4 regions of the Nonomuraea sp. NPDC049784 genome follow, and region 4 is predicted to be linked to each of the others. Evidence: riboswitches for the same ligand, from Rfam matches in the RefSeq annotation. Region 4 holds a riboswitch; each other region holds the start of a gene.
The links. A riboswitch is a leader RNA that binds a small molecule or an ion and turns the genes downstream of it on or off. The one in region 4 is predicted to bind cyclic di-AMP.
Positions count from the first base shown of each region.

Region 1: another riboswitch for cyclic di-AMP. It lies ahead of AB0J09_RS26725 (C40 family peptidase); the one in region 4 lies ahead of AB0J09_RS16490 (GH25 family lysozyme).
Region 2: another riboswitch for cyclic di-AMP. It lies ahead of AB0J09_RS44125 (NlpC/P60 family protein); the one in region 4 lies ahead of AB0J09_RS16490 (GH25 family lysozyme).
Region 3: another riboswitch for cyclic di-AMP. It lies ahead of AB0J09_RS07195 (hypothetical protein); the one in region 4 lies ahead of AB0J09_RS16490 (GH25 family lysozyme).

Region 1 is NZ_JBFAMX010000141.1:1,255-9,070, forward strand. It holds gene AB0J09_RS26705 (phosphotransferase family protein) at 1-620, opposite strand, end outside; gene AB0J09_RS26710 (NYN domain-containing protein) at 825-2,087, shown strand; gene AB0J09_RS26715 (NlpC/P60 family protein) at 2,200-3,174, shown strand; gene AB0J09_RS26720 (cupin domain-containing protein) at 3,299-3,535, shown strand; cyclic di-AMP (ydaO/yuaA leader) riboswitch at 4,411-4,574, shown strand; gene AB0J09_RS26725 (C40 family peptidase) at 4,648-5,163, shown strand; gene AB0J09_RS26730 (hypothetical protein) at 5,715-6,542, shown strand; gene AB0J09_RS26735 (M48 family metallopeptidase) at 6,555-7,816, shown strand, end outside.
Region 2 is NZ_JBFAMX010000384.1:594-8,409, forward strand. It holds partial or broken gene AB0J09_RS44100 (Clp protease N-terminal domain-containing protein) at 1-931, opposite strand, end outside; gene AB0J09_RS44105 (Lsr2 family protein) at 2,032-2,364, opposite strand; gene AB0J09_RS44110 (RDD family protein) at 2,882-3,370, opposite strand; gene AB0J09_RS44115 (RDD family protein) at 3,480-4,931, opposite strand; gene AB0J09_RS44120 (amino-acid N-acetyltransferase) at 5,017-5,586, opposite strand; cyclic di-AMP (ydaO/yuaA leader) riboswitch at 5,862-6,011, shown strand; gene AB0J09_RS44125 (NlpC/P60 family protein) at 6,017-7,060, shown strand; gene AB0J09_RS44130 (LuxR C-terminal-related transcriptional regulator) at 7,075-7,287, opposite strand.
Region 3 is NZ_JBFAMX010000017.1:32,527-40,342, forward strand. It holds gene AB0J09_RS07175 (TetR/AcrR family transcriptional regulator) at 1-23, opposite strand, end outside; gene AB0J09_RS07180 (carbohydrate kinase family protein) at 70-987, shown strand; gene AB0J09_RS07185 (aminotransferase class III-fold pyridoxal phosphate-dependent enzyme) at 984-2,198, shown strand; gene AB0J09_RS07190 (alpha/beta hydrolase) at 2,269-3,114, opposite strand; gene AB0J09_RS07195 (hypothetical protein) at 3,152-3,826, opposite strand; cyclic di-AMP (ydaO/yuaA leader) riboswitch at 4,015-4,150, opposite strand; gene AB0J09_RS07200 (DUF5302 domain-containing protein) at 4,317-4,517, opposite strand; gene AB0J09_RS07205 (hypothetical protein) at 4,659-4,796, opposite strand; gene AB0J09_RS07210 (hypothetical protein) at 4,945-5,079, opposite strand; gene AB0J09_RS07215 (rod shape-determining protein) at 5,202-6,203, shown strand; gene AB0J09_RS07220 (STAS domain-containing protein) at 6,216-6,539, opposite strand; gene AB0J09_RS07225 (hypothetical protein) at 6,643-7,116, shown strand; gene AB0J09_RS07230 (ABC transporter permease) at 7,708-7,816, opposite strand, start outside.
Region 4 is NZ_JBFAMX010000064.1:922-8,737, reverse strand. It holds gene AB0J09_RS16500 (right-handed parallel beta-helix repeat-containing protein) at 1-823, shown strand, start outside; gene AB0J09_RS16495 (hypothetical protein) at 1,252-3,516, opposite strand; cyclic di-AMP (ydaO/yuaA leader) riboswitch at 4,100-4,242, shown strand; gene AB0J09_RS16490 (GH25 family lysozyme) at 4,255-5,031, shown strand; gene AB0J09_RS16485 (glycosyltransferase family 2 protein) at 5,174-5,833, opposite strand; gene AB0J09_RS16480 (NAD-dependent epimerase/dehydratase family protein) at 5,830-6,810, opposite strand; gene AB0J09_RS16475 (glycosyltransferase 87 family protein) at 6,940-7,816, shown strand, end outside.

The DNA of each region.
Region 1 (7,816 bases), on a different contig from region 4:
CGGAAGGCCCGCTCCAACAGCGGGATCCGCCGCTCGCCGTGCGCCCACTCATAGTAGTCGCGCTGTGCCTCCACGTGCGCACGCAGCCCCGCCTGCCCGAGCGGGGCCAGCTCCTCGGTCGTGAACCGGGTCTGGTGCAGCGCCGCCAGGACCGCCACGCAGGCGTCCTGCAGCCTGCGCTGGTTCGCCGGCGCCGCGTCCAGCAGCCAGCTCCCGAACGTGTACGGCATCACGTCCGGCGGCACCTCGCCGTCCTCGCGCTCCATGACCAGGAACGGCGTGCCGAGATGATCGGGGTCCGGTTCGAACCAGAGGGCCCTGGGCGCTGGAATCCCAGCTTTTTCCCTGGCCAGACGCATGATCCCGAACTGTGTCCGCAGGTCATACGAGGGGAACACCGGAACGGCTTCCACCGCAGGTGCGAGCCTGGCTACGCAGCGCGTTCTTCCGTCACTCCCGGCGGCGGTGAAGAACAGCGTCTCGCTCGACATGCCGTTCTCGGACGGCCGGGACACTTCGGACACCGAAGCGCTCTCGCCGACTCTGCCGCGCAGCCAGACGGCCAGGCGTTCGCGCAGCTCTTCGAGGTCGCGGGTGGAGGTGCGGATCTCTTCTGTCACAGTCGGCCTCCCGGGTGAGCGCCTGCTCCGGCTCAGTCGTATACCCCCAACCAAGCGCTCGTCCAGACATAGGTGACCGTTACGGTCAGGTACGCGGCAGCCGTACCCTTGTCTGAAAGGGCATGTCACGAAGGGACAAGTGGGATGAGTTCAGCGGGTGAAGGCCTGTCTCGCCCGCTTCCCGAGCAGGTGCGGCTAAATGTCGTGGATCTGGCGTCTCAGGTCCTCGGGACGATGCCTGCTGTCTCCATACCTCCGCCGTTGCGCGGGATCGCCAAATTCGACCCTCGTAAGCGCGCCAAGCTCGGCAGCGCTCCCATCGCGGCGCAGCTCGAGAACGACAAGAAGTTCCGCGAGCTGGTGGCCGAGTCCGTGGCCGCCGGCTGGCCTGAGCTGGTCGCCTCGCTGGCCGAGGGAAACGTGCCGCCCGCCGCCGACCCCGTGCTCGTGGCGGCGGCCGCGTACCTCACCCGGCCGCCCGGCTGGGCCGAGATGATCGAGATCGCCCGCACAGACCTGGAGCAGTCCGCGGTGGCGGCAGAGGGGTCGGAGCGCGAGGAGGCGGTCGCCCGGCTGCGTGAGCAGCTCGCCGCGCAGAAAAGCGCCGCCAAGGAGGAGGCCGACCGGCTGCGAGAGCAGATCAGGGCGGCCCGGGCGGAGAACTCCGACCTGCGGCGCAAGCTCCACGACGCCCGCGAGCGGGCCAAGGGCGCGGTCCGTCACGCCGAGGAGATGGAGCATGCGGCGGAGGAGGCCAGGTCGGCCGCCTCCGCCTCCTCCGCCGCGGGCGATTCCGAGCTGCGACGGCTGCGCGAGCGCCTGGCCGACGTGGAGAAACAGCTGGAGGCCTCGCGGCGGGCCGCCCGTGAGGGCAGGAGCATCGAGGACTCCCGCATCAGGGTGCTGCTGGACGCGCTGCAGGACGCCTCCGCCGGGCTGCGCAGGGAGCTGGCCCTGCCCACGACGATCACCCGGCCCGCCGACTCGGTCGCCGCGATCACCGGCGAGCGGCCCGGCGTACGCGGCGTTCCCGCACGCGCCCTCGCCGACGACGACCCGCAGCTCCTCGACCAGCTCCTGGCCCTGCCGCAGGTCCACCTGATCATCGACGGTTACAACGTGACCAAGACCGGCTACGGCACGCTCACCCTGGCCGACCAGCGCAACCGGCTGATGACCGGGCTCGGCGGGCTGGTGGCGCAGACCAGGGTCGAAGTGACCGTGGTGTTCGACGGGGCCGAACTCAACGCCCCCGTGCAGGTGGTGGCGCCGCGGGGGGTACGGGTGCTGTTCAGCGACCCCGGGGAGATCGCCGACGACCTGATCCGTCAACTCGTCCGCGCCGAGCCGCCCGGCCGGGCCATCGCCGTGGTGTCGTCGGACCGCGAGGTGGCCGAATCCGTCAGGCGGATGGGAGCCAGACCCGTTCAGTCTGGATTGCTGCTGCGCAGGCTGGGCCGGGCCTAGATTACGGACCGGCTGGGACGGCCCTCCATCACGATTTGCTACGTTTAGGTGAGACCTCACCCGCCACTTCTGTACTATTTCGCCCCAGATATCATCCCTGGGAGGCGACACAGTGAGGTTTGGCAGGGTGCCGGTGGCCGCGGGTCTCGCGCTCGGGCTGGTCCTGTCCCCTATAGGCGCTGCCGCCGCTGATCCCAAACCCACACTCCGGCAGGCCAAGGCCAAGCTTGAAAAGCTCAACGACAAGGCCGACAAGGTCGTCGACCAGTTCAACACGGCCACGGAGCGCTACAAGAAGGCCAAGAGCGCTTATACCAAGCTGAACGACAGCTACAAGCGCAAGCTGGCGACCGTCGCGGACCTGCGTTCCCAGGTGATAGGCATGGCCGTCGACAGCTACAAGTACGGCACCGACCTGACCTCCTTGCCCGGGCTGATCAGCACGGACAACCCCCAGGCCCTGCTGACGGGGCTGACGCTGGCCGGGCAGATATCGAAGGAGCGGGCGGAGAAGCTGGCCGCGTTCGATCGTGAGAACCGCGGGCTGAAGGTCGAGCGTGACAATGCGCAGAAGGCACTGGAGGCCGCGGACAGGGAGCGGGACGGGGTCGAGAAGGAACGCTCGGAGATCATGAAGCTGATCAACGAGCAGAAGAAGCTGCTGAGGAAGCTGGGCGCCTACAATCCCGGCAACCCGAACAGCGTCGGCATCAAGTACTCGGGCCCGGCCTCGGGCAACGCCGCCGCCGTCCTGCGCTTCGCCTTCGCTCAGGTAGGCAAGCCGTACATTTACGGCGGGACCGGTCCGGGAGGCTACGACTGCTCAGGCCTGACCCAGGCGTCATGGCGCGCCGGCGGCGTGTCGTTGCCGCGTACGACGTGGCAACAGTGGGCGTGGGGGGCCAACCGCAGGGTCTCCTTGGACGACCTCCAGCCGGGGGACCTCATCTTCAGCTCGAGCTTGGGCCACGTCGTGATGTACGCCGGCAACGGGGACATTGTCCACGCGCCCCAAACCGGCGACGTGGTCAAGGTCGTCAAGCTCTCCTCCTACGGCAACTCTCTCCTGGGCGCCATCCGCCCGTAGGGCGCCATTTCTGAGAGTTCCCGAGTACAGGGGCTGGGTTTCCGTCGTCTGAGGCGCGTCTCCTGGCGCTGGGCCAGCGATCGACTGCGCGCGTCTCCTCTACCGCATCAGCCTGCGCGGCACCGTGGAGGTCTACGACATCGCCATCGCCCAGAGCACCCAGCACTCCGACGCCCACCTGCCCGGCGTCGAGGAATGCCTCGTGCTCACCCACGGACGCGTCAGCACCGGCCCGACCGATTCCCCCACCGACCTGGCCGAAGGTGATTCCATCCGGTTCAATGCCGCTCGCCCGCACCTGTACCGAGGTCACGCCGCGGACAATCGCGCTGTCCTTCTCATGGTGCACCCGGAGAGCTGACCAGAGCATCGGCAGGACAAAAGGCCACCATCTTGGGTGACTCGAAGTAGTCAGCCGTGTGAGGTAGGTAAGGCGGGCGCGTACTTGCCCCAACAGTATTCAGGGGTCTTCAGCCATGTCAGGTGCACTGCCTCGGTAGGAGCGGTCTTCGTGCATTCGAGGCATCAGACGCAACACATTGCGAGATCGCGCGGTCAGCGCTGAATGGCCGTGAGGAAGTCTCCGGGGGCTCACGTGACTTCGCGACCTTCAAGCCTCTGACCAGCTACATCGCTTGATCGACCTAAGGCATCGCTCATGCTGGCGTGCGTTGTTGGTGGAGGCGGCGCACGTCGTCGCACGTCGCGGCGCTCTGCCGCCTTCCCTGCGCCGGGCCGGCGAGGCGTTGTGCGGTGGGCCCGGCGCAACGTGTACGGCGGCCGGGGTGGAGCTCGTCGTGCGGGATGCTGTGGCTGAACGATCATTCGAAGCGCTTCTACGATGCAGCGTCGTTAATGTCGGCCAGGGCAGCCGGAGACGAGCCGGTCCACGGCGGGAACGCTCCCACGCATGAGCGTCGTGTGGGGCATCGCAACAAATGTGAAAAAGGCGACAATTACGGCCTGACAAACGCAGGCGAAACGAAGTGTGAGCAGTGTCACATTTCGATAAAGGAGCCTGGGGTTCCAGCAGGGATTTCCGCTCTTACAGCACCCTTTATCTGATCTTTACAGCCCATGTCTCACTTTGCTGATTCTTGACGGTTCGGCGTAGCTTCGGGCGTCGTCGCGGCGAACAAGCCATGTCCTCCGCGAACCCGCATCGGTCTCTCCCGATGTGAGACAGATAAAGATCCGCTGGTCGCCGCCCATATGCGCATATCAACATCTTGATCGGGCGGTGGCCTGCCGAGTCCGTGCAGCCAGGAGGCACGGAGCCGGGGACCCAGCGATCCCAGTTCCCCAGGGATCAGGGGTGAATCGGCGCGCAGATCGCGCCGTAGGGCTACTTCCAGGCCCGAATCCGTCAGCTAACCCGGTAGGCATTCGTGGAAGACTCAAGGAGAAATCCTGTCTACCTCCCCGCAGAACCCCCGTCTGTCCCGCCTTGCCCTGAGTGGCGTAGCGCTCACGATGACCGTGACGGCCGGAGGTCTGGTCCTCCATGCCCCAACGGCGCAAGCGGCGGCGAGCGCGTCGGATTCGACGGCCAAGGCGGCCACAGCCGCCCGAACCTCGAAGTCGGCCAGGGCCGCAGCGCTCAGGGCAGTCAAGATCGCTCGGCAGAAGTCCAAGGCCCGCAAGGCCGTCTCCGCGGCCAAGCACCAGATCGGTGACCCGTACCGCTACGGAGGCACAGGTCCTGGTTCGTTCGACTGCTCCGGCCTCGTCCAGTACGCCTGGAAGAAGGCTGGGGTGAAGATCCCGCGCGTGACGAGCAGCCAGTTCGTCCGCATCAAGAGCAAGGTCTCCTGGCGGAATCTCCAGCCTGGTGACCTGCTGTTCTTCAACGGGCTCGGCCACGTGGGCATGTACGTCGGCAAGGGCAAGATGATCCACTCGCCGCGGACAGGCGAACGGGTGCGCATCGACAAGCTGGGCACATGGCGTAAGTCGTCCTTCGTGGGCGCGGTCCGTCCCGGCCTGTGACCAAGCCCCGCCCGAACCCGTTTCGGGCGGGGCTCGTCCTCTTTTGCTGAGGTCCCTTTTATATTTGTTACGGCGGAGCACGTGCGGCGCCACCCGCCGCACGTGGCTGAGGGCCTCCAGGGAGACGCTCGCTGACCCGCACGGGGTTGGCCGCCGCAACGGCGCACGTTGGACCGCACAACCCTTGACCGCCGGGACGCAGGGGAGGGCGGCTGCCTCCCACCCCACACCTCGCCACACCCCTGGCTTCGCGCCGCTCGACACCGCGCCACACGGCTTCATATCTCTGGCTTCGCGCCGCGCGGCTTCACATGGCGCGACCCTGGCCGTTGGTCAACGGGCCTCGGCGTTTGGCTGGCGACCCGCGTTCGGCGGCGCATGACGGGCGGCTGATGGCCCGTGTCGAGTCCGGTGCGTGTCCCAATGGTCCCCGGGCATGACGGCGCGGCCCACCGATCATCAGAGGCCCGTCGATCCAGACCCCGGCGCCCGCTGGTCCGGAGCGCGGTGCGGCCAAGGTGCCCCCTGCGGGGCGGCTACGATCGGGCATCGTGTCTGGGTGGGTGAGTCAACGGGTCGCGGTGGTCTCCATCGTGCTCCTCGCCGTCGCTTCCGCCGGCGCCCCCACCCCCGATTCGCCGATCCTTCCGCAGGAGGCTCGCCACCTGTGGAGTGATGGTGCGGTCGTCGTCGGCGGAGCGCGGTCCGTAGTCGTCGGACACCACGCCCCATCCGGTGAGCTCCGCGAACTCGCGCGCAGGGCCGACGCGGCCGGGCGGCGGGTCTCGGACGTGCTCGGCCGGCCAGTACGACCGCTGATCGTCGTTCCCGGCTCCGCCGCCGAAGCGGCCGGGCTGGCTGGGTTGGACGGGGCGGGAGAGGTCGACGGGCTGGCCGCGGTGGCCGACGGCGGGCGGGTGATCGTCGTCCCCGAGTTCTTCGCCAAGCTCAACTCCACCGGCAAGGACGTCGTACTCACCCATGAGCTCACCCACGTCGTGGCGGGCACCGACCGACTGCCCGTCTGGCTCTACGAGGGGTTCGCCGACTACGTCGGCTACCGCGACTCCGGGCTGCCCGTGAGGACCGCCGCCGCTGAGCTCGCCGCCGAGGTGCGGTCCGGCCGGTTGCCGGGTGAGTTGCCCGGACCTGCCGCTTTCGCCGCCGACGGGCGGGACCCCCTACGGCTCGCCAGGGCGTACCAGGAGGCCTGGCTGGCGTGTCGCTTCCTCGCTGACCGGTTCGGTGAGGGGACGCTGGTGAGGCTCTACCGTGAGGCCCGGTCAGTCGGCGTCGATCAGGCACTCGCCGCGCTGGGGCTCTCCGCGGCGACGCTGACCGCACGGTGGCGCGACTATGTGCGAGACCAGCTCGCGTAAAGGGGGAGGCAGATGGACGAACAGCGAGATACGGACGGAGCAGCGCAGCAAGGCGGGGAGATAGGGGGCGCGGTCCCCGCCCTGGGCGCCGAGCCGACCGGCAACGGGGTGACGCAGCCGAAGGAATCGCAGGGGAACGTCAAGGGGGCGGGTGTGTCCGTGAACGGGGACGGGCCGCGCCAAACCGCGGACGGGCGGCGGCTGAGGCGGCAGGCGGCGGTGGCGGCCGTGCTGCTCGGCCTGGTCATCCTGGCCGTGGCCGCCTTCAGCACCCCCTGGCACCTTCTGGCCGCCGGAGCGCCCGACCCCGCGCGCGACTTCACCGCCGCGCAGATCGCCAGGAGCAAGTCGTTCGACGCGGCCACCAGCCTGCCGAGCTACCTGTCTCTGGCGCTCACGCTTGTCTTCGCCGGGCTGCTCATGGCCACCCCGTTCGGCGCGAAGGTGGTGGGCTGGCTCAAGGGCCCCTGGTGGGTACGGGTGGTGCTCGGCGTCGTCGTCATCACCGCCATCATCGAGCTGGTCAGGCTGCCGCTCGGCATCTGGTTCGAGACGTTGCTGCGCGGCTACGGCCTGTCCACCCAGGACTGGGGGTCCTGGATCGGCGACCGGCTCAAGAACATCGGCGTGGAGACGTTCCTGCTCTGCCTCATGCTGCTGGTGCTCATGGCGCTGGCCCGCAGGTTCAAGCGCTGGTGGATCCCGGCCGCCGTCGGGGCGTTCCTGCTGACGGTGGCGATGTCGTTCATCTATCCGGTGGTGTTCGAGCCGCTGTTCAACGACTTCACGCCCATGCAGCAGGGCCAGCTCCGCACGGACCTGCTCGCCATGGCCCAGCGCGACGGCGTGCCCGTCGAGGACGTGCTGGTCGCCGATGCCTCGCGCAGGACAACGGCGCTCAACGCGTATGTGTCCGGCTTCGGCGCCACGCGCAGGATCGTCGTCTACGACACGCTGCTCAAGGCCCCGCCGCAGGAGGTCGAGCTGGTCGTGGCGCACGAGCTGGGCCACGCCAAGTACAACGACGTCCTCTACGGCACGTTCATCGGCGCCCTCGCCGCCGCTCTGGGCGCGATCCTGCTGTTCCTGGTGTTCGACCTGGTACGCCGCCGCACCGGCGTCACCTCGATCGGCGACCCGCGCGCGGTCGGCGTGATCATGGGCCTGATGACCATCGGCTCACTGATCATGGGCCCCGCCCAGAACCTGATCAGTCGCCACATCGAGGCCAGGGCCGACCTGCACGCGCTCGACCTCACGCACGATCCGGCCAC
Region 2 (7,816 bases), on a different contig from region 4:
CGCGCGCCAGCATCGGCTTGAGAATGCTGGCCGCGTCGATCGCGCCCTCAGCCGCGCCCGCGCCCACGAGCGTGTGCAGCTCGTCGATGAACAGGATGATGTCCCCGCGCGTACGGATCTCCTTGAGCACCTTCTTCAGACGCTCTTCGAAATCACCGCGGTAACGGGAACCGGCCACCAGAGCACCGAGGTCAAGCGTGTACAGCTGCTTGTCCTTCAGCGTCTCGGGCACCTCACCCCTGACGATCTTCTGCGACAGACCCTCGACGACGGCGGTCTTGCCGACACCGGGCTCGCCGATCAGAACCGGGTTGTTCTTGGTCCTCCGCGAGAGGACCTGCATGACCCGCTCGATCTCCTTCTCACGGCCGATCACCGGATCCAGCTTGCCCTCACGGGCCGCCTGGGTCAGGTTGCGGCCGAACTGGTCGAGCACCAGGGAGGTCGAGGGGGCCGACTCCTGCGGACCACCCGCCGCGGCCGGCTCCTTGCCCTGGTAACCGTGGAGCAACTGGATGACCTGCTGCCTCACACGGTTGAGATCAGCTCCAAGCTTGACCAGCACCTGGGCGGCCACACCTTCACCCTCGCGGATGAGCCCGAGCAGGATGTGCTCGGTGCCGATGTAGTTGTGGCCCAGCTGCAAAGCCTCACGGAGCGACAGCTCGAGGACCTTCTTGGCCCGCGGGGTGAACGGAATGTGCCCCGACGGAGCCGACTGGCCCTGGCCGATGATCTCCTCGACCTGCTGGCGCACACCCTCAAGGCTGATGCCGAGGCTCTCCAGAGCCTTGGCGGCCACGCCCTCACCTTCATGGATCAAGCCAAGAAGAATGTGCTCAGTGCCGATGTAGTTGTGGTTGAGCATCCTGGCCTCTTCTTGGGCCAGGACGACAACACGCCTCGCTCGGTCGGTGAACCTCTCGAACATCTCGTCGCTCCTCACAGAGCGGTCAGTCAGGCCGGTAAATCCGGTCCCGTCATCCCGCATGCTAGCCCTGGCTCGGCGAACCGTGCCCACTGCCGCTGACACGCTCTATAGCAGAGACGTTCCCCGAGAGCAGGGCGTTCACCCTCCATCCAACTACTGTTCGGGGGTGACGTGTTCCCGATACGCCGCAAGCGAACGATGTTTAAGACGCTTCTCGGAAGCGTCGAAAAATTGCCCTCGCGACGCATACGGACCCACACGGATCGGCCATCGGACGCGCCGGAGCGGAGTAGGCGTTGGGGACCGCCCCTTCGCCCGCACATCTCAGATGCCGCGTCCGTATCGTTACGCAATCATCCTATGTACGGGAGGCCCCCCCGTCCAAACGGCCGTGCTACGCCCTGAGCACAACGCGGCACGGACCGCACACCGCGGGAATCACGCCATCTGGTCAGCCCGGTTACCGAGTTCATCTCGCATCATGAGATCAATCCTGCCCCGAGACGCCACATTCGCCGCACTTCTGTGCGCCCGAGATGGCAGGGCATTGTGCGCACATGCCGGGGAACGGGGTTTGTGCGAGCCATGCTCGGGTTAGCAGGTTTACCCGCCGCCGGGAGCCGGCAGGGCCGCCGGTATTGCCCGGAGCCGTCCATCCCGCCGGTCGCGGGTTTACTTACAGTAGCGGTGCCCGGTTTACGTTCGGAGAGATCATCGCTATAGACGCGACCGTGGTCGGAGATCGCCTTCAGGCGACTTCCGGCTATACGTCACCGTGATTTACGGCGATGGCGCGTTCCATGAACGTGGCGCCCACTCGTGACGTACGGCCGCGAACGTACGTTGAATGAGGTATAGCCCCGTGACTGACTTTTCGGGAGCAGCACGGGGCGTAACCACATATGCGGGCGCCCGCCGGTGAAACGGCGCCGGCCCATGGACCGGCACACCCGACCAAAACGCCCGCATATGTACGACGTGGAAGATCGCCATCCGGGCACGCGGCATTCGAGAACCGGCCCCAGATACGATCATGCGCTTATGGCGGCCGCCGGGGTCCTAGGCGAACGGCATAAGCGCATGGTCGATAGGCGACTCGCTCAGTGAGCCGCCTCATACTTCTCGACGACCGTGGAGGCGATCCGCCCGCGCTCGCTGACCGGCAGGCCGTGAGCCTTGGCCCACTGCCGGATCTCGGAGCTCTTCTCGCGGCTCATCGCCCGGCTGCCGCCGCGACCGCGGCGACGCGTGGAGACTGCGCCCGCCCTGCGCGCGTGCTGCACGAAAGGCGTGAGTGCGTCCCTCAGCTTCTTCGCGTTAAGGTCGCTGAGGTCAATCTCATAGGACGAGCCGTCAATAGCGAAGCTGACCGTCTCATTGGCCTCGCCCCCATCGAGGTCATCGATGAGAATCTCCTGGATCTGCTTGGCCATGTACGCAATCCTTTCGCGGAGCATTGTTTCATTCGCCTGCCCAAACATATACCCGGAAAGGCGCGGAGACAATTCAGCGCTGCGGGGATTCGGCTGACTGGCCGATCAGTTCTGGCTCCTCGGCCTGATCCTCACGGTTTCGGCGACCTCCGAGGACCTCGGATCGGACCAACTTCACTACGCCAAAGATGAAGGCGCCGCCCACCACCACCGGGGGGATGAGCGCTGACAATACGTCTGTAAGGGCTTCCATTCGTCCTCGCCTCCACGGCTAGCGGGGTTTCGGGGGCGCATTATATGGATGGGAGCGCGACCAGGAGGGGCACCGGGACCCTCGTGACGCACAAGGTGTCTACCACCCAGACACGACCATAGCGGCGCACAGATGCCCCACGCGTCGCGGGGGCGCCAACATCCGGCAGCCCGGACGCCCCATAGCCTAATGCCAGTCTCTCCAGACTCCTTACCGGATCAAGGGAAAATTTTGAGAATTGGCATCCCGCCTGGGGCGGATGGCTCACTGAAGATCTTTTACGACGCGCGTTCCAGCTAGTCTGTCGTGCGGCCCCCGCTCCAGGGGCTTGTCGATCAGGATGAGCAAGCCCACACAGAACAGGAGCATTCCGGCGAGCAGATTGACCACGGGAATGCCCATCAGCATGACAGGCCCCGGATAGAGCAGGGACCGTTTGAGCAGCGCGCCGGACGGAACATCGTCCGGGGCCAGGCGAATCCTCATGATCGCCTTCCCGAACGTCCTGCCGCGCCTGGAATGGGCCCACCAGTCGTAGCCCACATAACCCAGCCCTGCGGCGAGCCACGCGAACACACCGGGCAGTCGGCCGTCGAACACCTCCAGCATGCCTACAGTTCGGAAGATGCCCCATAGCGCGATGAACAGAATGTAATAGAACACCCCGAAGACGAGCGCTTCAATCGCTCGGGCGGCGAGCCGTTCCCACCATTCCGCGGGCAGCGCGTCCGCCCACGACGGCGACCCGGCCATAACTCCCACCTCGCGTCATCAGCGACCCAGGCCCCCATTTTGGTACGCCCCCCGCACACAAAACAGGGGCCGGCACGAAGCCGACCCCTGCTTTTACCTGTCGCGTGAACTACTTGATCTTCACCACTACGGTCTTCGCGAACTTGTCGGCGAACGTCTGCTGCAGCGGCTTGTCCCACAGCTGCGAGGCAGCGTTCAGACCCGTGCCGATGACGCCGAACAGCGGGCCAATGATCGGGATGACGCCGAGGAAGTACCAGCCCCAGGTGCCGGCCGCACGCTTGAGCGCCGCGTCGGTGGCCAGGCCGCCGGGCGGCATCCCGGCACCGACCGGCACGACCTTGATGCCCATGACCATCTTCCCAACCGTCTGGCCGTTCATCTTGGTCATGAAGAAGTCGTAGCCGACATACAGCAAGGCCAGGAGGAGATACTGAACGAGCGCAACCAGGAAGCCGCTCAGGATGCCGGTGGTAAGACCCGTGGCGGAGTCGTAGCCCACGGCGAGCAGGCCGACGACGATGCTGATCACCGTGTAGAGGATGCCGAAGATGACGCCGTCGATGATCCTCGCCACCAGGCGCTGCCACCACTCCGCCAGCGGGGCCGGCGCGCCGGGCGGCTGGACGCCCACCGGACCCGGCTGTCCGTAGGCCTGACCGTAGCCGGGCTGCCCGTACTGCTGCGGCTGCCCGTAAGCCTGGCCGTACTGCTGCTGGTCGCCGTACTGCTGGCCGTAGCCCGGCTGGGACTGCTGCTGACCGTACTGGGGCTGACCGTACTGCTGCTGGCCATAGTCCGGCTGGCCCGGCTGCTGCTGGCCGTACTGGGGCTGCTGACCGTACTGCTGCTGCCCGTAGTCCGGCTGCGACTGGGCCTGCTGACCGTAACCCTGCTGGCCATAGCCCTGCTGCCCGTAGTCCGACTGCGGCTGCTGGCCGTACTGAGGCTGCTGACCATAGTCCGGCTGCGACTGGGCCTGCTGCCCGTACTGCTGGCCCGAGGGCGGCTGCTGGCCGTAGCCCTGCTGCGGGTAACCGGGCTGCGACTGGGGCTGCTGGCCATAATCCTGCTGGCCGCCGTAACCCTGCTGGCCCGACTGCGGCTGCTGGCCGTACTGGGGCTGCTGGCCGTAGCCCTGCTGGCCCGGCTGCTGCTGGCCGTACTGGGGCTGCTGACCGTACTGCTGCTGCCCGTAGTCCGGCTGCGACTGGGCCTGCTGACCGTAGCCCTGCTGACCGTAGCCCTGCTGGCCGTAGCCGGGCTGGGACTGCGGCTGCTGGCCGTACTGGGGCTGCTGGCCGTATTGAGGCTGCTGCTGACCGTACTGCTGTTGCTGGCCGTACTGGGGCTGCTGGCCATACTGCTGTTGCTGGCCATAGCCCTGCTGGCCGTACTGGGGCTGCTGACCGTAGGCATCGTCCGCCCGGTAGCCGACCACAGTCACGTCGGGGTCGGGCTCGCCGGGGCGGCGACCCGCGTTCTGTTGACCGTATTCCGGAGTGCCGGCGGGATTGTCGCCGGATTCGTCCTGTGGATACGGCGGCTGTCCGGTGCTCACCGTGTCACCTCGCTTCGAGTGCGCATGTGGCACGTGTCAGGACACATGCCTGTGCTGCCCAACGTATCGACATAGGTATCAACAATCACCTTTCCATCTGGTCAAGGTCCGCGTCACCCGATGTCAGGTGGAGCAGCATGCGGGTGTTGCCCAGCGTGTTCGGCTTGACGTGTTCCAGGTCGAGGAACTCCGCCACACCCTCGTCATACGAGGCCAGCAGTTCGGCGTAGACCTCGGGTGAGACCGGTGTGCCCTGGATCGGGCGGAACCCGTGCCTCGCGAAGAAGTCGACCTCAAAAGTGAGACAAAATACACGTCGCAGACCCAGATCTTTAGCGTGCTGGATCAGCGCGGAGACAATCCGGTGGCCGACGCCCATCCCCCGGCACTCGGGGTCCACGGCCACCGTGCGGACCTCCGCGAGGTCCTCCCAGAGCACGTGGAGCGCGCCGCAGCCGACGACCTGCCCGCCTCGGTCGGCCACCCAGAACTCCTGTACGTCCTCGTACAGCGTCACAGTGGCCTTTTCCAGGAGCCGCGGGCCCGCGCCCGCGTAGGTGTCCACCAGGCGCCTGACCGCGCGCACGTCGGGCGTGCGGGCTCGCCGGACCACCACCGCGGTCTCGGGCGTTGTCAGTTCGGCCACCTGCTCCATGGCACTCCAGGGTACAGATCTCATTACGGCTCGGCCCTAACTCCCATGTCTCGGCCCATCCTGTTACATCCCGTGGCCAGATGAGCACGGAGCTTGCCCCCAGTCTCGTTTGCGCGAAAGGACGGACATAGAGGGCATAAGGTCTGTTCTGCACAGGTGATCACGAGATCACCTTGTGACCCTTCGGTTGTGAAACCTCTACAGACTTGGCAGTTCTGGTTGAGCACGAACCTGGAGTGCATTAGTGTCCAGCGACAATGTTCCCCGCGTGCCGCGCGGGAGACACGCTCAATTCCCGAAAGGGGAGCCGGGGATCCATCGGTGGCGACCTCCAGCGCCACCACAGGGGTGAGTCCGAGTCTCTCGGTAGGGCTGCTCCGGCCCGAACCCGTCAGCTAACCCGGTAGGCGTCCAAGAGAGGAGCTGGTTGGTGAAGCGCACGCGCAACGGTGGGGGGAAGTCGGCGGGCAAGCACGCCCGCCCTCCGGAACGGGCACGGCGCCCGCGCCACTTCGGTGTGGTGAGTCTCACAGTCGCCGCGCTGCTGTTCGCCATCCCCGTCGGTTCGGCGTCCGCGGACCCCAAGCCCTCGTTGAAGGAGCTCGCCAACCAGGCCCAGGAGCTGCACACCCAGATCGAGACGCTGACCGAGCAGTACAACGGCCAGCGGGAGAAGCTCAAGACGGCCAAGAAGGCCTCTGAGGTCGCGCAGAAGACGCTGACGAGCAGCGAGACGGATCTGGCCGCCAAGCGCGCGAAGGCCGCCCTGCTCGCCCAGAACGCCTACATCACGGGCGGCTTCACCAAGACTCTGGCGTTCGCGACCTCCGAAGATCCCGAGGAGTTCCTCAGCCGCGCCGCGACCTCGTACGCACTGGAGCAGGAGCAGGGCGAGGAGATCAACCAGCTCGCCAAGGCCATGGACGCCGCCGCCCGTGCCAAGGCAGGCGCCAAGGCGCGCATCGACGAGGTCCAGAAGATCGTCGACGACCTCCAGTCCAAGCGCGACAAGATCACCAAGCTGGTCACCAAGGTCGAGAGCAGCCTGTTCAAACGGGCCCTCGGCGAGGCGGGGCAGCCAGGCACGCGCGCCGTGCGGGTCAACCTGCCCATCGCGGGCAGCGGCAAGGCCGCAGAGGCCGCGCGGTGGGCGCTCACGCAGCAGCTCAAGCCGTACGTCTGGGGCGCCGAGGGCCCGAGCTCCTATGACTGCTCCGGGCTGGTCATGGCGGCGTACCAGCGGGTGGGCATCTCGCTACCGCACTACACCGGCGACCAGTGGACCGCGGGCAGGCACATCTCCCGCTCTGAGCTGCGGCCCGGCGACCTGGTGTTCTTCTACAGCGACCTGCACCACGTGGGCATCTACATCGGCGGAGGCATGATGGTGCACGCCCCGCAGACGGGCGACGTCGTACGGATCTCGGCACTCGGCAGGCGGCCCTTCGCCGGCGCGGTGCGCATCGCCGACTGAGACTTCCCGCAGCACTAGATCAGCTGGCGACGCGCGGCCCAGGCCACGGCCTCGATCGCCGTGGCGACGCCGATGCGGTCGCAGATGCCCCGTAATCTCCGGCGTACCGTGCGGCCGCTGATATCCAGACGTCTGCCCACCCGATCGACCGTGACTCCCCTTGCCAGCTCCGCCAGCAGCGCCAAATCAGCATGGCTTAGCTCAACGCCTTCAGTGAGCACATCCATCGGGAGCCCTCCCCCAACAGCAGAACTCGGACCTCACAGATGGGCCAAAGCCGCTCCTCGCAGACGGTAAACGCATCCTGGAAAGGTCGTCAAGCATGACAATCGCCGCACTTGACGAGCGCTATTGACATGATCCGTTATATATGACGCACTCGCGATATGTCAGAACGCCCAGCCTCGGATGAGTGATCTCATTGAGCCTTCCCATGTGCCATCAATGGGATCTTCGGACGTTGCCGATTTTGATCTGTTCGGCGCGGAGTTTCGGTGTGATCCATAAGCCGGTCATTGCCGTCTGAGCGTGCGATGCGCGATCTTCCGCTTGCGCGGCAGCCACCAATCGCTCGCTTCGTACGGCGCCGGCACTCCATTCGAGAGATCCAGGTCAAGCCGTTGAAATGGCAGGCAGGATCGACGTACTGGATTATTCGGAGCCGCATGCTCCGATTGGCCTACGGGTAATCGAGTGGCCGCTGCCGGACTGCTCGCGCCACCGCCCGGGGCCGGCGGCCCTGTTTCCGGGCGCGCG
Region 3 (7,816 bases), on a different contig from region 4:
TCGTGATCGACGATCTTGGGCATCGGCTCCTCCATTGACTTTTTATTCGGACGTCTGTCTATTTAGACTATGACCGTCGCCACCGTCGGCGTCCACATCGTCGACATCCTCGCCAGGCCCGTCGAGCACATTCCTGAGGGCCAGGACACCGTGCTGGTGGACCAGATCCGCCTCACCGCCGCCGGCGCCGCCGCCGGGACAGCCGTTGACCTGGTCAAGCTGGGCAACTCCGTGGTCACCATGGGCGCGATCGGCGACGACGAGCTGGGCGACTTCCTGGTGGCAGTGCTGGCCAAGCGCGGCGTGGACGCCTCGCATCTGGTGCGGAGGCCCGGGGAGCAGACGGCCGCCTCGATCCTGCCCATCAGACCGGACGGGGGGCGGCCCAGCTTCCACGTGCCCGGGGCGAACCTCACGGTGACGTACGCGGACCTGGACGCCGAGGTGCTGCGCGGCGTGCGCGCGATCCACCTGGGCGGCATGGACGTCACGTTCGGCCTGGGCGACCCGGCCTTCTTCGCCCTCCTGGACTCGGTGCGTGCCGCGGGCACCACCATCACGATGGACCTCCTTTCGGAGATGCCGGATTTATTGGGAATGGCCCGGGCTTTTCTGCCGCATGTGGACTACGTGCTGCCGAACGAGTCGCAGGCGCTCCTCATGACCGGCTGCTCCGACGTCCAGGAGGCCGCTCGGACACTGCTGGCGGACGGGCCGCGCGGCGTCCTCGTCACGCTGGGCGCGTCGGGCAGCCTCGTGGTCACTCCGGACGGGACGGAGCCGGTGCCCGCCATCAAGACGGACGTCTCGGACACGACCGGCTGCGGGGACGCGTACTGCGCCGGCTTCCTGACGGGGCTCCTGCACGGGCAGGACGTGCTGACCGCGGCCCGCTGGGGCACGGCCGCCGCCGCCCGCGTCGCCACGGGGCTCGGCTCGGACGCCGGCCTCACCGACCTCGACTCGACTCTAAGGATCCTCGGATGACCGACGCAGAACTCCGCCGGCGGGCCTTGAAGGTCGTCCCCGGCGGCATGTACGGGCACCTCAACGCCGCCCTCTTCGCCCCCGGCTTCCCGCAGTTCTTCGAACGCGGCGAGGGCTGCCGCCAGTGGGACGTGGACGGGCGCGAGTACATCGACTTCATGTGCAGCTGGGGCCCGGTCGTGCTCGGGCACCGACACCCGCGCGTGGAGGAGGCCGCCGCCAGGCAGGCCGCGCTCGGCGACTGCCTCAACGGCCCGGGCCCGATCATGGTGGAGCTGGCCGAGCTGCTGGTGGACACCGTGCCCAGCGCCGATTGGGCGATGTTCTCCAAGAACGGCACCGACGCCACCACCCAGGCGCTCATGGTCGCCAGGGCCGCCACCGGCCGGACCAAGGTGCTGATGGCCCATGGGGCCTATCACGGGGCGGACCCCTGGTGCACGCCGTCCCTGTCGGGCACGACACCCAACGAGCGGGCGGACCTGGTGGAGTTCACGTACAACTCCCTGGAGTCGCTGGAGGCCGCGGCGGCGACCGTGGAGGGGGACGTGGCGGCGATCATCGTGACGCCGTTCAAGCACGACTCGTTCGAGGACCAGGAGCTGGTGGAGCCCGCGTTCGCGCGCGGCGCCCGCGCCCTGGCCGACCGGCTCGGGGCGGCGCTGGTGATCGACGACGTGCGGGCGGGGTTCCGGATCGACCTGCGCGGCTCCTGGGAGCCCTATGGGGTACGCCCTGACCTGACGGCCTGGTCGAAGGCCATGGCCAACGGCCACCCGTTCGCGGCCGTCACCGGCACGGACGCCCTGCGCGGACCGGCGCAGACGCTGTACTCCACCGGCTCGTTCTGGTTCTCGGCGGTCGCCATGGCGGCGGCCAAGGCGACCATCGAGACCCTGCGCGACACGGACGGCATCGGGGCCATGGAGCGGGCCGGCACGCAGCTTCGCGAGGGGCTGCACGCGCAGGCCAAGTCCCACGGGTTCGTGGTGAACCAGACGGGGCCGGTGACGATCCCGTGGCTCAGCTTCGACGGGGACGCCGACCTCTCCGTCGCGATGTACTGGAGCGACGCCTGCCTGCGGCACGGGGTCTACCTGCACCCGTGGCACAACTGGTTCATGTCGGCCGCGCACACGGAGGCGGACGTGGCGAAGGCTCTGGAGGGCACGGATCAGGCGTTCTCGGAGACCCGTGCCCACTTCGGCTAATCCCGTTGGCGGCACACGCCACGAGTGACCCGCCGCCCCGTAGTGCGGCGGGAGGGCCGGAAAGAGGGGTTCAGGTGGCGGTGAGCTTGGTGATCTCGTCCACGATGGACGGCCAGAGCGGGCGCGGCAGGTCGTGGCCCATGCCTGCGTAGGTCACCAGGCGGGCACCGGGGACGGCCGCGGCCGTGGCGTGGCCGGCGGCGACCGGGATGAGCTGGTCGGCCTCGCCGTGCAGCACCAGCGTGGGCACCTGTAGGCCCGTGAGCAGTGCCGTACGGTCTCCCGAGGCCATGATCGCGGCGAGCTGCCGGGCCGTGCCGTCGGGGTCGAAGCAGCGGTCGAACGCCAGCCCGGCCAGCTCGGTGATCCTCTCAGGGTCCAGCTCGTATCCGGGCGAGCCGAGGACCGACCAGGTCCGCACCGCCTGGGCCATGACGGATCCGCGGTCGGGAGCGGGCCTGGCCAGGAGGACGGCGAGCGCGGCCTCCGTCGGCGGGGCCACCGAGGGTCCGGGCGTGGACATGATCGAGGTCAGGGTCAGCACCCGGTCCGGATGGCGGATGGCCAATGCCTGGGCGATCATGCCGCCCATCGAGGCGCCGACCACGTGCGCGGCGGGCCAGCCGAGGGCGTCCATGAGCCCCGCCGCGTCATCGGCCAGGTCGTCCAGCAGATACGGCGAGGGCGCCCCCAGCGCGGGAGCGCCCTTGTCGTGGAAGTGGGTGGAGAGGCCCGCGTCGCGGTTGTCGAACCGTACGACGTGGTGTCCCTGCCCCGCCAGCAGCTCGCAGAGCCCTTCGTCCCAGTGGATCAGCTGGGCGCCGAGCCCCATGATGAGGAGCAGGGGACGGCCCTCGTGCGAACCGAAACTCTCGTAGGCGATTTCGATGCCGTTCGCGGCTACACGGGTGGTCACGAGGACCAGAATGACATTCTGGTGGTGGCCCGTAAAGTCAGATCTTGATGAGGTTGCGGATGCGCTCGCTGGTGAGCGCCACGCTGCCGCCCGCCACGGCCACGGCGCCGGCCACGACGGCGGCCGTGCTCTTCGAGAGCGGTGCGGGCACGGCCTCGCTGGCCGCGGGAGGCTCGGCCGGGTTGTTGTCCTCCTCGGCCCAGGCGCCGGTCGAGAACGGGACCGGGTAGTTCTTCTTGCCTGGACCCTGGCCCCACTTGGTGATGACGTAGTCGACCTTGATGTGGCCCTCGCCGCCGTTGCCGTCGACGCCGAGCGTGTCGGAGTTGAACGTGCCGCCGGTGAGCTCCGCGAAGGTCTTGGCGTCCAGGTCCAGCATGACCCCGTTGTTGGAGGGCACACCCGGGCCGCGGTCGCCGACGAAGAAGGGCAGCTTCTTGCCCTCGTAGACCACGTAGCCCTCGGTCATGAGCGGCCAGCTCGGGCTGGCGGCCAGGCCCTTCTGCATGGGCTTGCCGCTGGCGGGCAGGCCGGTGTCACCGGCGCGGCCGGAGGAGTCGTCCCAGAAGTATGAAGCGGTGGTCGAGCCCTTGAGCAGGACCTTCTCGCCAGTGCTTGAGTCGGCGTGAGCCGCGGTGCCGGCGCAGGTCAGCGCGCACACGGTAGAGCTGGTGAGCAGAGCGAGAGAACGCAGGCCAAAACGTGCAGACATGAATTTAAGTCCTTCGCGACGGGGGCAGGGAGGTTCGCTCGCTCGAAAAAGGGCGTAGCAGGGCAAAGCACCTGACAATGGGGGGAGAAGCTACGCAGAGCGCGAAACGAGCCTGAGGAAGGGACCGCTCAGGAAGCGGCGGCTATCACGCTGTCTGGGAGTTCGACGCGGTCGTTCAAGTCGTTCATATGTCCTCTCCATCTCGCCTACCGGGTTAGCTGGCGGGTTCGGGCGTGGAGATGCCCTACCGACGCTTGGTCGGATTCACCCCATTTGCGGTGGGTCCCCGGTTCCCGAGTGATCGGGATTCGGCGCCAGCCAGCTGTTCCTCCTCTGTGAGGTCCACGCCACCGGCTGTGAATTGGGCAACACTCTAACCACGCATTCCGGACATACGCAAACACTTCGTCATGAAACGGGCAGAAGATCTACCTTCCCGTACAAAGAAAAAAGGGGGTACGGCAGTGCCGTACCCCCTGAAAATCCAGCCTCAGCCGCCGCTCTTGCGCCTGAACGATCTTTTACTCGCAGCCGGACCGTGCGCCCCGTGGATCTTCGATGGGTCGCCGCCCTTGCCACCCGCGCCCGAGTCCGCGTGCAGGTTGCGCTTACGCTCCAGCGCCTCGCGGAACTTGCGCTTCATCTCGTCCTCGGGAGTTTCGCTGACTTCCGGCTCCGGTGTATCCGCCATGAGGACCTCCAAGGTGTTGGGGACAACTCACAGCTTCGCATGGCCCCGCTTACGACGCGAAACCGGCTTCGACCCTGCCTTGCGAGACCGCCGGCGCGTCCAGCCGCCTGCCCGGCATCGCCACCAACGCCACGAGGGCGATCAGCGCTCCCACCACCCCCAGCGACGGGATGACCACGGCCGCCGCGGAGGCGTGCGCGGCGGCCAGGCCACGGCGGCGTCGGCCCAGGTGTGCCCGTCCAGACCCTTCCCCGTCAGCAGCAGCGCGCCGATGGCCACGGTGAGGATCGCGATGCCGGCCTAGTCGGGACGCCCACCCCCCAGTGCCCGGCCGATTCAGGAGCCGGAGCACGACGATTGCGATCAGCAAAAGGGCGAGCGGCATGTTTGCCGGAATTTCTCCAGAGAGGATGCCTCGGCCTTCAGTTCAGGTCGGGGGCGGGTATCGCACTCCTACAAAGCAGGGCAGGGCAAGCCGCACGGCGTCGGCGGCGGCCCTGGCGCGCGGCAGGCCACCCTGCGTCTCGTCATAGTGTTCGGCCTCGAGGTCGTAGTCGAGCACTGGGTCCTCCTGGCGTCGGGTGTGCTGCCCGCAGGGTAAAGGGGAACCGTTCAGTTCCTGGTGTTGGGTTGGAGCGGCTCAGGAAATACACCCGGCATGATGGTCAAGCCCCCGGTCCTGCCATGAGCCTCCTGGGCCGTGACCTGGCGCTGGATCTGGGAGGCGCGAGCACACGAATCTACGCCAGGGGCAAGGGCATCGTGCTCGACGAGCCCTCGGCGGTCATGCTCGACGACCGCACCGGCAAGGTCATCGCGTACGGCGCGGACGCGGCCGACGGCGAGACGTGCCGGCCGGTCAGCGGCGGCCTGCCGGCCGACGGCGAGCTCACCTGGCGCATGGTCAGGCATTTCCTGAGCAAGGTGCACCGGCGTCCGTTCGCCAGGCCACGCCTGGTCATGGCGCTGCCCGACAGCTCCACCCCGATCGAGCGGACGGCGCTGAGCGACGTGGCGTTCGAGGCGGACGCCAGGCGGATCGTTCTGGTCCCGCACTCGCTCGCGGCGGCGCTCGGCGCCGGGCTGCCGGTCGACGACGTCGCCGGGAACATGGTGATCGACATCGGGCGCGACTCGGCCAGGATCGCCGTCCTCTCGTCCGGGGCCGCCGTGTCCACGACGGCCGTCCCAGGCGGCGGCGAGGCCGTCGACAGGGCCATCGTGCGCCTGGTCGAACACGAGCACGGCCTCCTCCTCGACGAGCACGAGGCCGAGTCGGCCAAACGCCACATCGGCGCAGAGTGGAAACCGACGCACCGGCACGTGACGGTGCACGCCCGCGACTCGGACACCGGCCACGAGCGCGAGGTACGGCTGCCCGTCCAGCAGATTTACGAGGCGACCAGGCAACCGGTCGAGGCGATCGTGCGGGCGGCGATGGAGACGGTCGAGCGGTGCCCGGCCGAACTGGCCGCGGACCTCGGAGGGCGGGGCGCGGTGCTGATAGGAGGCGGCGCGCTGCTGCGGGGGCTCGCGCGGCGGCTGCGGGCGTCGCTGAGAATGCCGGTACGGAGGGCGGAACGGCCGCTGGAGTGCGTGGCCCTCGGCCTGGGCCGGTTCGTGGACGACCTGGGGCTCATCGCCCGGCTCCGCAGCGGCCTCTCTTGGGCCGTGCCGGACAGGTGACCGCCCATCCGCTCAGCCCATTCGCAGGCCCTGGATGCGTTCCCAGCCCGTTACGGCGAGGAGGCGGCGTACCACGGGAGAGATCGGGTCGAGGATCAGCCTGCGCGGCGGGGATAATCGGGCGGCGGCCGTCACGATGACGCGCAGCCCGGCCACGTCGATGAAGGCCAGTTCCCCGAGGTCGAGGTGGATCTCATCGCCGCCCTCGCGAATCGCGCGCTGGAGGGCTCCGGCAAGGAGACGGTGATTGCCGTAGTCGATCTCACCGGTTACGCGTAGGCCGAAAGGGTGCGAAATGGGCGTCACATGAGCTTGGTCGTTGGTTTCGAAGGTCATCCTGCTCCGCTAGTGACTCCTTATCGCGATAAGTAGTGCCTCTGCCCATGAAAAGATGATTTATACGGATCAGGTCCGCAGAGGTTTCTGTTCCGTTTACCGGGTGTTCGTGGACGATCTCCGATATGGTCCGATCGTGCGCGCCCGCCGTCACAGTTTTTCCGCGGTGCTCTTCTGTGTCGCGGCGATGACGGCCTGCGCGACGGCGTCCGGACTGCCCAGTCTCGAAGAGGCCGCCCGGCAGCTCGACTCCGATGCCACCGCTCTGCTCAGCGCCTCCGACCTTCATTTGTCGCCCGTCGCGCGGGATGAAGACGGCTCCTGCGTGCCAGGGCAGGTGCGGCGGTACTTCCGCGCCGAGAGCGACCTCACTGACGCCTCCGCGGGACTTCTCGAACGGCTCCAGGCAATGGGGTACGACAAGGTGGTCGACGATCTGGATCTGCGGGACGGGGATCAGGATATTTCCGTGTTGCGCAATCCTAAGACGCGGCTGACGTTCGAGCTGACCGTCATCTCCGGAGAGAAGCCCGGCATCCGCATCGTCGGCAAGACAACCTGCTACGCCACCGACTAACTCCACCCGCCCACTCGGCACACGCCTCCCGCACGGGTACCGCCACCCGCCCTGACCCTGCACCCGGCGCTCGCATCAGCACCCGCAGCCACAGCCCGCGTCGCCACCACCGGGCTCCCCCGTGCCCGCATCGCCAGGCCTCCCCGTGCCGACACCGCTGCCGAGGGCGTTGCTGCGGTCACGGGTCGCGTAGTGGCACGGCGCAGCGCATGACGGCGCCACCCATGACGGCACGGCGACGGCGCGACGATGGCGCGGCTGCACTCCAACCGAACAGCCGCGCCCCCATAGAACAACGCTCCCGAGCCGAGCCGCGCTGCCGAGCCGAGCTCCCGAGTGGGAGCGGCACCTGAGCCGAGCCGCGAGGCGGTGTGCGAGCCGCACGCCCGCAACCGGCCGGCACCCGAGCCGTGCCGCGAGGCGGTGTGCAAGCGGCACGCCCCAACCAAGCAGCACACCCGAGCCTCAGCGCCGCGGCCGGGCCGAGCGTCGCGGCCAAGCCGAGCGTCGCGGCCAAGCCTCGCTGTCGGGCGCGAACGACGCACCCGGACCGGGCGGCGTGTGAGTGTGCGGGTACCGGGGTGAGGGGCGTCAGGGGGTGGAGAGGGCTTCCGTTGGGGACAGGCGGGAGGCGCGGATCGCCGGGTAGAGGCCCGCTGCCGCGCCGATGACCAGGGTCGCGGCGAGGCCGCCGATGGTG
Region 4 (7,816 bases):
GCTCTACACCAACTGCCGCTGGTGGACGAAGAACGTCGACATCCACCACAACACGTTCGCCTTCGACCCCAGTGCCGTCAACGGCGGCTGCCCAACGCAGTACTGCGGGCACATGGCCCTGCTGTCCAACTGGGGCACGTACCCAGACTGGTCCCCGTACAAGGGCGCCGTGATCCAGCAGTCGATCGTCCACGAATCGCACAACTCCTGGCACGACAACACCTATACAGGGCCGTGGCAGTTCAGGGTCACCGACATGGGCAGTCGCATCTCGCCCGGGCAGTGGGTCGGCCCCCAGTACGGCCAGGACGCCGGCAGCACGTTCGACGGCGGCACGCCCGTCCCGCCGTCGATCACCGAGCAGGACTTCGAGTCCGGCTCGACCACCTCGCCCTACGCCCCGTGGTACGGGGCCGGTCTGGCGCATCAGACCGGCGACGCGCATGGTGGCACGGGCTCGCTGCAGATGACCAGCACCCAGGCGTCTGGCAGCGCGGTGGCGCTTGACAACTACCCCGGATACAGCGGTGTGGTCGCCGGTACGAGTTACCACGTGTCGCTGTGGTACAGGGAGGCCGTGGCGACCATGCCTGCCGTCACGTGGAATGTTCGGTGGCGCGACGAGTCCGGCACGGTGCTGCGTACCGACGCCATCTCCCTGGCCCAGAAGACCGCCTGGACCGAAGCAGCCGGCACGTTCACCGCGCCCGCGGGCACGACCCGCGTCGACTGGACCTTTGTCTGGAACGCGAGCACCGCCGGGCCCGCGTTCCAGATCGATGATCTGGCAATCCGTACCGGGGAAGCTCAAGCAAAGACCTGAAGAACATGAGCCCGGTGACGGCGCTCCGCCCGCCTTCCTGAAACGCTACGCGCAAACGTGCGGCTGTAACACGGAAAACATGTTGCAGCCGCTCTGATGGGAGCAACATCCCGAGAAGGCGCGTGAAGCACCCGTCTTGAGGTCCCGGGACCGAGGTGCGGAAGGTACGCATCAGCTATCCGGACGGCACTTCAGCGGAGCCTCCGCTCGGGCCGCCAGGCGGTCCCGGCGGCGTCCGTTGGTTCTCCACCGAAGTGAAGTCTCGCCCGTTCAAGCTCTTCGCCGAAATGCAGGACGGTACGGTCACCGGCACCGTACAGCGCGTCCCCTCGGAGCGGTGACCGGAAACGATCCGTTCGCGAGAAGCAGGCCGCCGGCCACTCCCCAGCGGTCGCGTACGTTACTCGACCAGATACACAGCGTTCTGGTCACACGGGGACGTCGACGCGCCAAGCGAGCACGCGGCCGTAGTGAGACTGGCCGTACACGTGCAGGTTCCCGCGGACAGTCGCCGCAGCGACGGAGCATACCGGGCGGGCGAACGCGCCAAGGATGGCGAGGCGGCGCTGGGAGGCGGCGTCCCACAGCGCCACTGTGCCGTCCTCGGTCCCAGTCACCAGCAGGACCCCGTCACCGTGCTCGACCAGACTCAGGCAGGTGACGGTCGATGTATGCGGTATCCACTCCCGGCGTTCCCCGATGGTGGCGTCCCACAGGTGCACGTACCTCCCGCTGCCGACGGCGAGTACGTCAAGATCGGCGATTCGGCCCATGGCCAGACCCTCGCCGGCGTCGTCCACGCCGAGCGCCCGGATGTGCCGGCCGGTCAGCGGGCTCCAGAGGTCCACCTTGCTGCCGCACCTTGTGGCCAGCACCGGCTGATCCCCGGCCCTGCCGAAGGCGCTCTCGCTCAGCGAGAACCCCCACCTGGGCAGCTTGGCCACGCGCTCCTGTGTGACCGGGTCCCACACGTCGGCGCCGGCTGCGAGCAGCGCCCGGCCGTCGGCCTCGCCGAAGGCGAGAGCGGTGGGTGAGGCGTGATCCATGCCGCCGAAGGTGACCTGGCCACCCTTGGCATCGCCCTTCCGGGTGATCCCACGGATCTTGCTCAGTGGCTGCCACAGCATGGTGCCGTAGGCGGCACAGCCACTGCTCGCGATGTACGGCCGACCGGCCACATTTCCGGCTGCCAGTCCTCGGCAGCAGTGGTCATAAGGCGAGATGTCGCAGTCGTGGCCGCGGCCGCTCTGGCGGCAACCCACCGAACCGATCTTCTTTCCACTCGCCGCGTCCACCAGGAGCACCGTGTCACTGTGCGTGCCGACGGCCAGCGCGGGCACGCCCTGCACTGTGGTGAACAGCGCCAGCCCCGACCCGCCGTAGCCGGTCCGCCGGTGTCTGTGCGGCGTCTGTGCGTCCCAGACCTGCACCGTCCCGTCGAGACCGGCCGTGGCCAGGCAGAGGCGTCCCTCCAGGCGCCCGAAGGCGGCGGCCGTGATCAGGCGGGTGTCGGCGTCCAGGTCGACGTCCGTCTCGTGGCCCGGGTGCCAGATCACGGCCTTGGCGGGCCGTTCCCACGCCCCGACGGCTCCGGTGTGGTTCGCCACGAGCATCACGTTCTGCCCGGCGTGAGTGGTCATGGTCACCGGCCCCTGGTCGCGGTCGAACCCCTGGCTGGGGGTCCTGTCGCCGAGGTTCTCCAGTTTCAGGTAGACCACCTCGCGGCTTTGCACCGTGTAGCCCGGCGGGTGTTCGATCCGGACCACCACGGCGACTTCGGGCCGCCCGCTCCATACGCCCACGAGCAGGGGCGGAGCGAACCCGTCCTGCTCCATGTCCTCCCAGACATCGCTCGGTTCGGCGGTCCCCAGCTGCTCGCCGGTGGCGACGTCCCACACGTACAGCTCGTAGGGGCTCAGAGAGGCCAGTACGGTGCTCTCGCCCAGCTTCGCCACCGCGAGGTCGAGTATCCCGTCCCTCTCCTCCGCACGCAGCTCTCGCACGAGCTCGCCGGTGGCCGGGTCCAGCAGGTCGACGCGCCCGTCCTCGTCTTCGGCCGGGAAGCCGCGGTTGTCGAAACCGATCGCCACGGCGAGCAGCATCCGCCCACCCTCGGCCTCGACGAAGGCCATGGCTGTCGGATGGCCGCCGGTCGTGTCACAGGTGAACCCGCTCGCTCCGGTGAGCAGGTCCCAGGTGCGGATCGTGCCGTCGTGGTCGCCGCCGGCCAGCACCGGGCGGCCGTCCACCACGCCGAACGCCAGGGCGCGGACGCTCGCCGTATGGCCCTCCAGGTCCGGCCCTGACTGGTCGAACGCGTCGCGAAGCCGTACCACGTGGTCGTCGCCGCCACTGGCCACGAACGTGCGTCCCTCGAACTCGCCCATCGCCACCGCCCAGACCGGGCCGTCGTGGCGGGCCGTGCACACGTGGAAGGCCGTGGGCCGCTCGCCGGTTTCCCATGCCAGAGTCCATGTCCCCGGCCCTATCACATCGAATGCTGTCAGGGCTTCCGGTTCCTCGGCAGCGGCGGTCGCGCACAAGTACTCGAGCCGTTCGGGGCCGGGTAGAGCGAGAAGCCGCGGGAGCGCCCGGCGATAGGCCCGCAGCAGGGCCGGTGGGCACGATCCGCCGAGCGCGCCGCGGAGGAACGCCGGACCGGCTTCGTTCAATAAGGTGAGATCGAGCGTCATCGGCGCTGTCCCTCCTTTTGCTCTCGATCGGAACCGAGTTTGGCGAGCTTCGCCAAGTTCTCCGGCAGCCCGCCGCGCCCTGATCGCCCGGAACGTGCTCGGCGTCCAGCGACAATCGGGGCTTTCGCTCGGGCGATCCGTCCGGCCTCGGCCGGGTGCCGGCGCAGGTAGCCCTCGATGGCGGTGACGAACCGCGGGGTGAGCGCCAGGGCGCTTCTTCGAGGACTCGCGTCACGATTACCCGTGGAATGATGCCAAGTCACAATAGCAACGTACGGGTGATTCGCCCCATGTGTTGACAACCGTAGGCCTTCGCAGCGCGACACATGCTTTCGTCCGTAGCGGTGAGCGGGGCCCGGAAGAGGCGGCCCTCAAACTTTACCGAGCCCGAAAACCCTGACAGGCACGGCATTTCAGTACCGTTCAGCGGCCGATACACGCAAATCCCATTTTGCCCTACTTGCACTATCTATGGATAGATGCCTATCTTTTGCCTAATCAAGGCATAGATGGGACGACTTTCGCCGCATCGTTGCCGCTTCGTTGACCGGACCGTGCGCTGCCCTCAGAACTCTTCGTGGACAGCGTTCGGCCGCCGAATCCGCGCCTCGCGGAGCCGGGGACCCACCTCTTGGGGTGAATCGGACGCCAGCCCAGGCTGCGCCCGTAGGGCACTTCCAGGCCCGAACCCGTCAGCTAACCCGGTAGGCGGCATGGAAGCAAGGAGTCAATGCCGTCATGCCCAAGCCTCGGCTTGCCACAGTCGCCCACGCCCTCAAGAATCACTTCGATCCCCTCACCCAGCGCCTCAGCTTCGTCGTCGCCGGTGCGATCATCGCCGGGACCGCCGCCGTCGCCAGCGTGGCCGGCATGGCGCTCGCATCCTCCACGGAGAACGGCCCTGCGCACGCGGCTCAGCATGAGACCGGATCTCTCACGTATGGCCTGGACATCTCCAACTACGAGCCCCAGTACGACTGGAACGCCAGCACGGCCAAGTTCGGCATCATCAAGGCCACGGAAGGCACGAGCTTCCGCGATGCCTCCTTCGCCAGGCACTGGCTCCAGCTGGGCAAGAAGGGGATCGTGCGCGGGGCCTACCACTACGGCCACCCCGGCAACGACCCCGTCGCGGAGGCCGAGCACTTCCTGTCCGTGGTGAACTCCCAGCCCGCCAAGCCCGGCGACCTGCTGGTCCTTGACCTGGAGACCACGGACGGCAAGTCCGTCACCGAGGTCAACACCTGGGCCAAGACGTGGCTGTCGTACGTGAAGGCCAAGACCGGGATCACCCCGATGTTCTACAGCGGCTGGAACTTCGCCAACACCTACGGCAGGGGCCTGGCCCAGTACCCGCTGTGGGTCGCCCACTACAGCAAGGCCAAGGGATCGATCACCCCGCCCGCCGACTGGAAGTCCTGGACCATCCACCAGTACACCGAAACCCCCATCGACCAGAACGTCTCCGCACTGACCGCCGACCAACTGCGCAGCCTGGGCCGCCGCGCTGCCTGATCGGCGCCTGGAGCGCCTGGTACGGCAAGCGCGGCGAACGGGCCACCTCGCCAAAGCCGCAGCAACCACCACGGATCCACGAAGGAACGCTGCGAGTCCTTGAGCCGCACGATTGCGCCGTCCACGCCTACCTGTGGCTGCGTCACCTCATGTGTTCGGCCATGACCCGCCGCATGTCGGAGGCGGCCCGCAGGGTGCCCCGGACGGTGCCGGTGACCTTGGAACGGCCCGTTCTGCGCAGGTAGTCCACCTCCACCTCCGCGATCCGCCACCCGGAGGCGGCCGCGCGCAGCACCATTTCGAGCGGGTAGCCGAACCGGCGATCGTTCAGCCCGAGCGCCAGCAGCCGGGACCGTCCGGCGGCCCGCATGGGCCCGAGGTCGTGCAACGGCGCCCCGGTGCGGCGACGCAGGCCGCGGGCGATGACGGCGTTGCCGAGCCGGGCGTGCCAGGGCCAGGCGCCTGCCACGCGCGGCCGGCGGGCGCCGAGCACCAGGTCGGCGTGGCCGCCGATGACGGGTTCGGCGACTCTCGGGAGCTGGCGGGGGTCGAGGGAGGCGTCGGCGTCCATGAAGCAGACCACCTCCGCGCTCGCGGCCAGCAGCCCCGCGTGGCAGGCGGCACCGAAGCCGCGGCGCGGCTCGTGTACCACACGGGCGCCGAGGTCGCGGGCGACCTCTGCCGAGCGGTCGGTGGAACCGTTGTCGACCACCAGGGCACGGTATCCGTCGGGCATACGACCGAGCACCCAGTCGAGCGCGGCCTCCTCGTTCAGGCAGGGCAGGATCACCTCGACGGTCATGACCACGCGAACTCCTTCATGCCCGCCTCGAACCCGATCTCGGCGTGGAAGCCGAGCTCGCGGCCTGCCCGCTCGGGAGAGGCGACGATGTGGCGGACGTCCCCGAGCCGGTAGCCGCCGGTGATCTGCGGGGCCGGGCCGCCCCGCTCGGCGGCCAGTGCGGCGGCCATCTCGCCGACGGTGTGCGGGGTGCCGCTGGCGATGTTGTAGGCGCGCGGCTCGCCGGGATGCGCGGGCGCGAGGGCGGCCGCCAGGTTCGCCCGGGCGACGTCGCGTACGTGCACGAAGTCGCGGAGCTGGCCGCCGTCTTCGAAGACCTTCGGCGGCCGTCCCGCCTCCAGCTCGGAACGGAAGATCGCGGCGACGCCGGCGTAGGGGGTGTCGCGGGGCATGCGTGGGCCGTAGACGTTGTGGTACCGGAGTGCGACGACGCTGCCGCCGGTCTCCCTTGCCCAGTTCGCGGCCAGGTGCTCCTGGGCGAGCTTGCTGGTGGCGTAGGCGTTGCGCGGATCGAGCGGCGCGTCCTCGGCGATGGTGACGCAGCGGACCGGCATGCCGCAGTCAGGGCAGGCCGGGTCGAACCGGCCCCGCTCCAGGTCCCCTCTCGTGCGCGGGCCCGGGCGCACCCGGCCGTGCCCGGGGCACTCGTAGGAGCCCTCTCCGTAGACCACCATCGAGGAGGCCAGCACCAGCCGCTCGACCCGATGGCGCGCCATGGCCGCCAGCAGCACGGCCGTGCCGTACATGTTGATCGAGGCGTAGTCCGGCAGGTCGGCGACGTCCACGCCGAGACCGACCTTGGCGGCCTGGTGCACCACGAGGTCCACGCCCGGCAGCAGCCGATCCAGCACCGCATCGTCGCGCACATCGGCGCCGGCGCGCAGGTCGAGGCCGACGACCTCGTGCCCATCGGCTTCGAGTGCCTCGACCACGTGACCACCGATGAATCCGGCCGAGCCGGTGACCATCACTCTCACCTGGCCGACGCTAGCCCCGCCCCGCGGCCGGACTGTAGCGACGTTCGCACTTCGTAAGAGTTCTTATGGAGTACGAACGTCTGGCTCTCCAGCGGCCACGAACCGCCTCCGGGATGTGAGGCTGCCGCCGTGAAGCTCATCGTCGTGCTCGTGGGCCTGGCCTTCGTTCTGGTGCGGACGGTGGCCGGGGCGCCCGGTCTGGGCTGGTACCTGCTCGCCTGGGCGCTGTTCGCCGTGGCGGTGTGGCTGGCGCGGCAGGCGCCGGACAGGCGGCTGGCCGTCCTGGTCGTCGTCGGCGGCATCGTGATGGTCACGACCGGGCTGTCGGCGCCGCCGAGCAGCAGCACCGACTCCTTCCGGTACGCCTGGGACGGCCGGGTCCAGGCCGCGGGCATCTCCCCGTACGACCATCCGCCGGCCGACCCGGCGCTCGCCGGGCTGCGCGACGGCTGGCTCTTCCCCTCCGGGTGCGAGGCCCGCGGCCTGTGGCCGCTCCCGGACGGAGGGTGCACCAGGATCAACCGCCCCACCGTGCCCACCATCTACCCGCCGGTCGCCCAGGGCTACTTCCTCCTGGTTCACTGGCTCTCGCCGGACGGCGCCCGGCACAAGGTCCTGCAGCTCGGCGGCTGGGTGATGGCCGTCGTCGTGTTGCTCGCACTGTGCAGGTGGAACGTCCGGACGGCCGCCTACTGGGCGTGGTGCCCCGCCGTCCCCATCGAGGCCGTGAACAACGCGCACGTCGACATGCTCGCCGTGCTGCTGGTCGTGCTCGCCATGCGCGCCGCACGCGCCCGCGGGGCGCTGCTCGGCGCGGCCGTGGCGGCCAAGTTGCTGCCCGCCGCGACGCTGCCCGGCGCTCTGTCGGGAGTCCTGGCGAACGGGCTGGACTGGCGGCGCGTCCTCAAGATCCTTGTGCCCGCCACCCTGGTCGTGGCGCTCGCCTACCTGCCCTACGCGCTGGTCTCACAGGCGTCGGTCGTGGGTTACCTGCCGGGCTACCTGC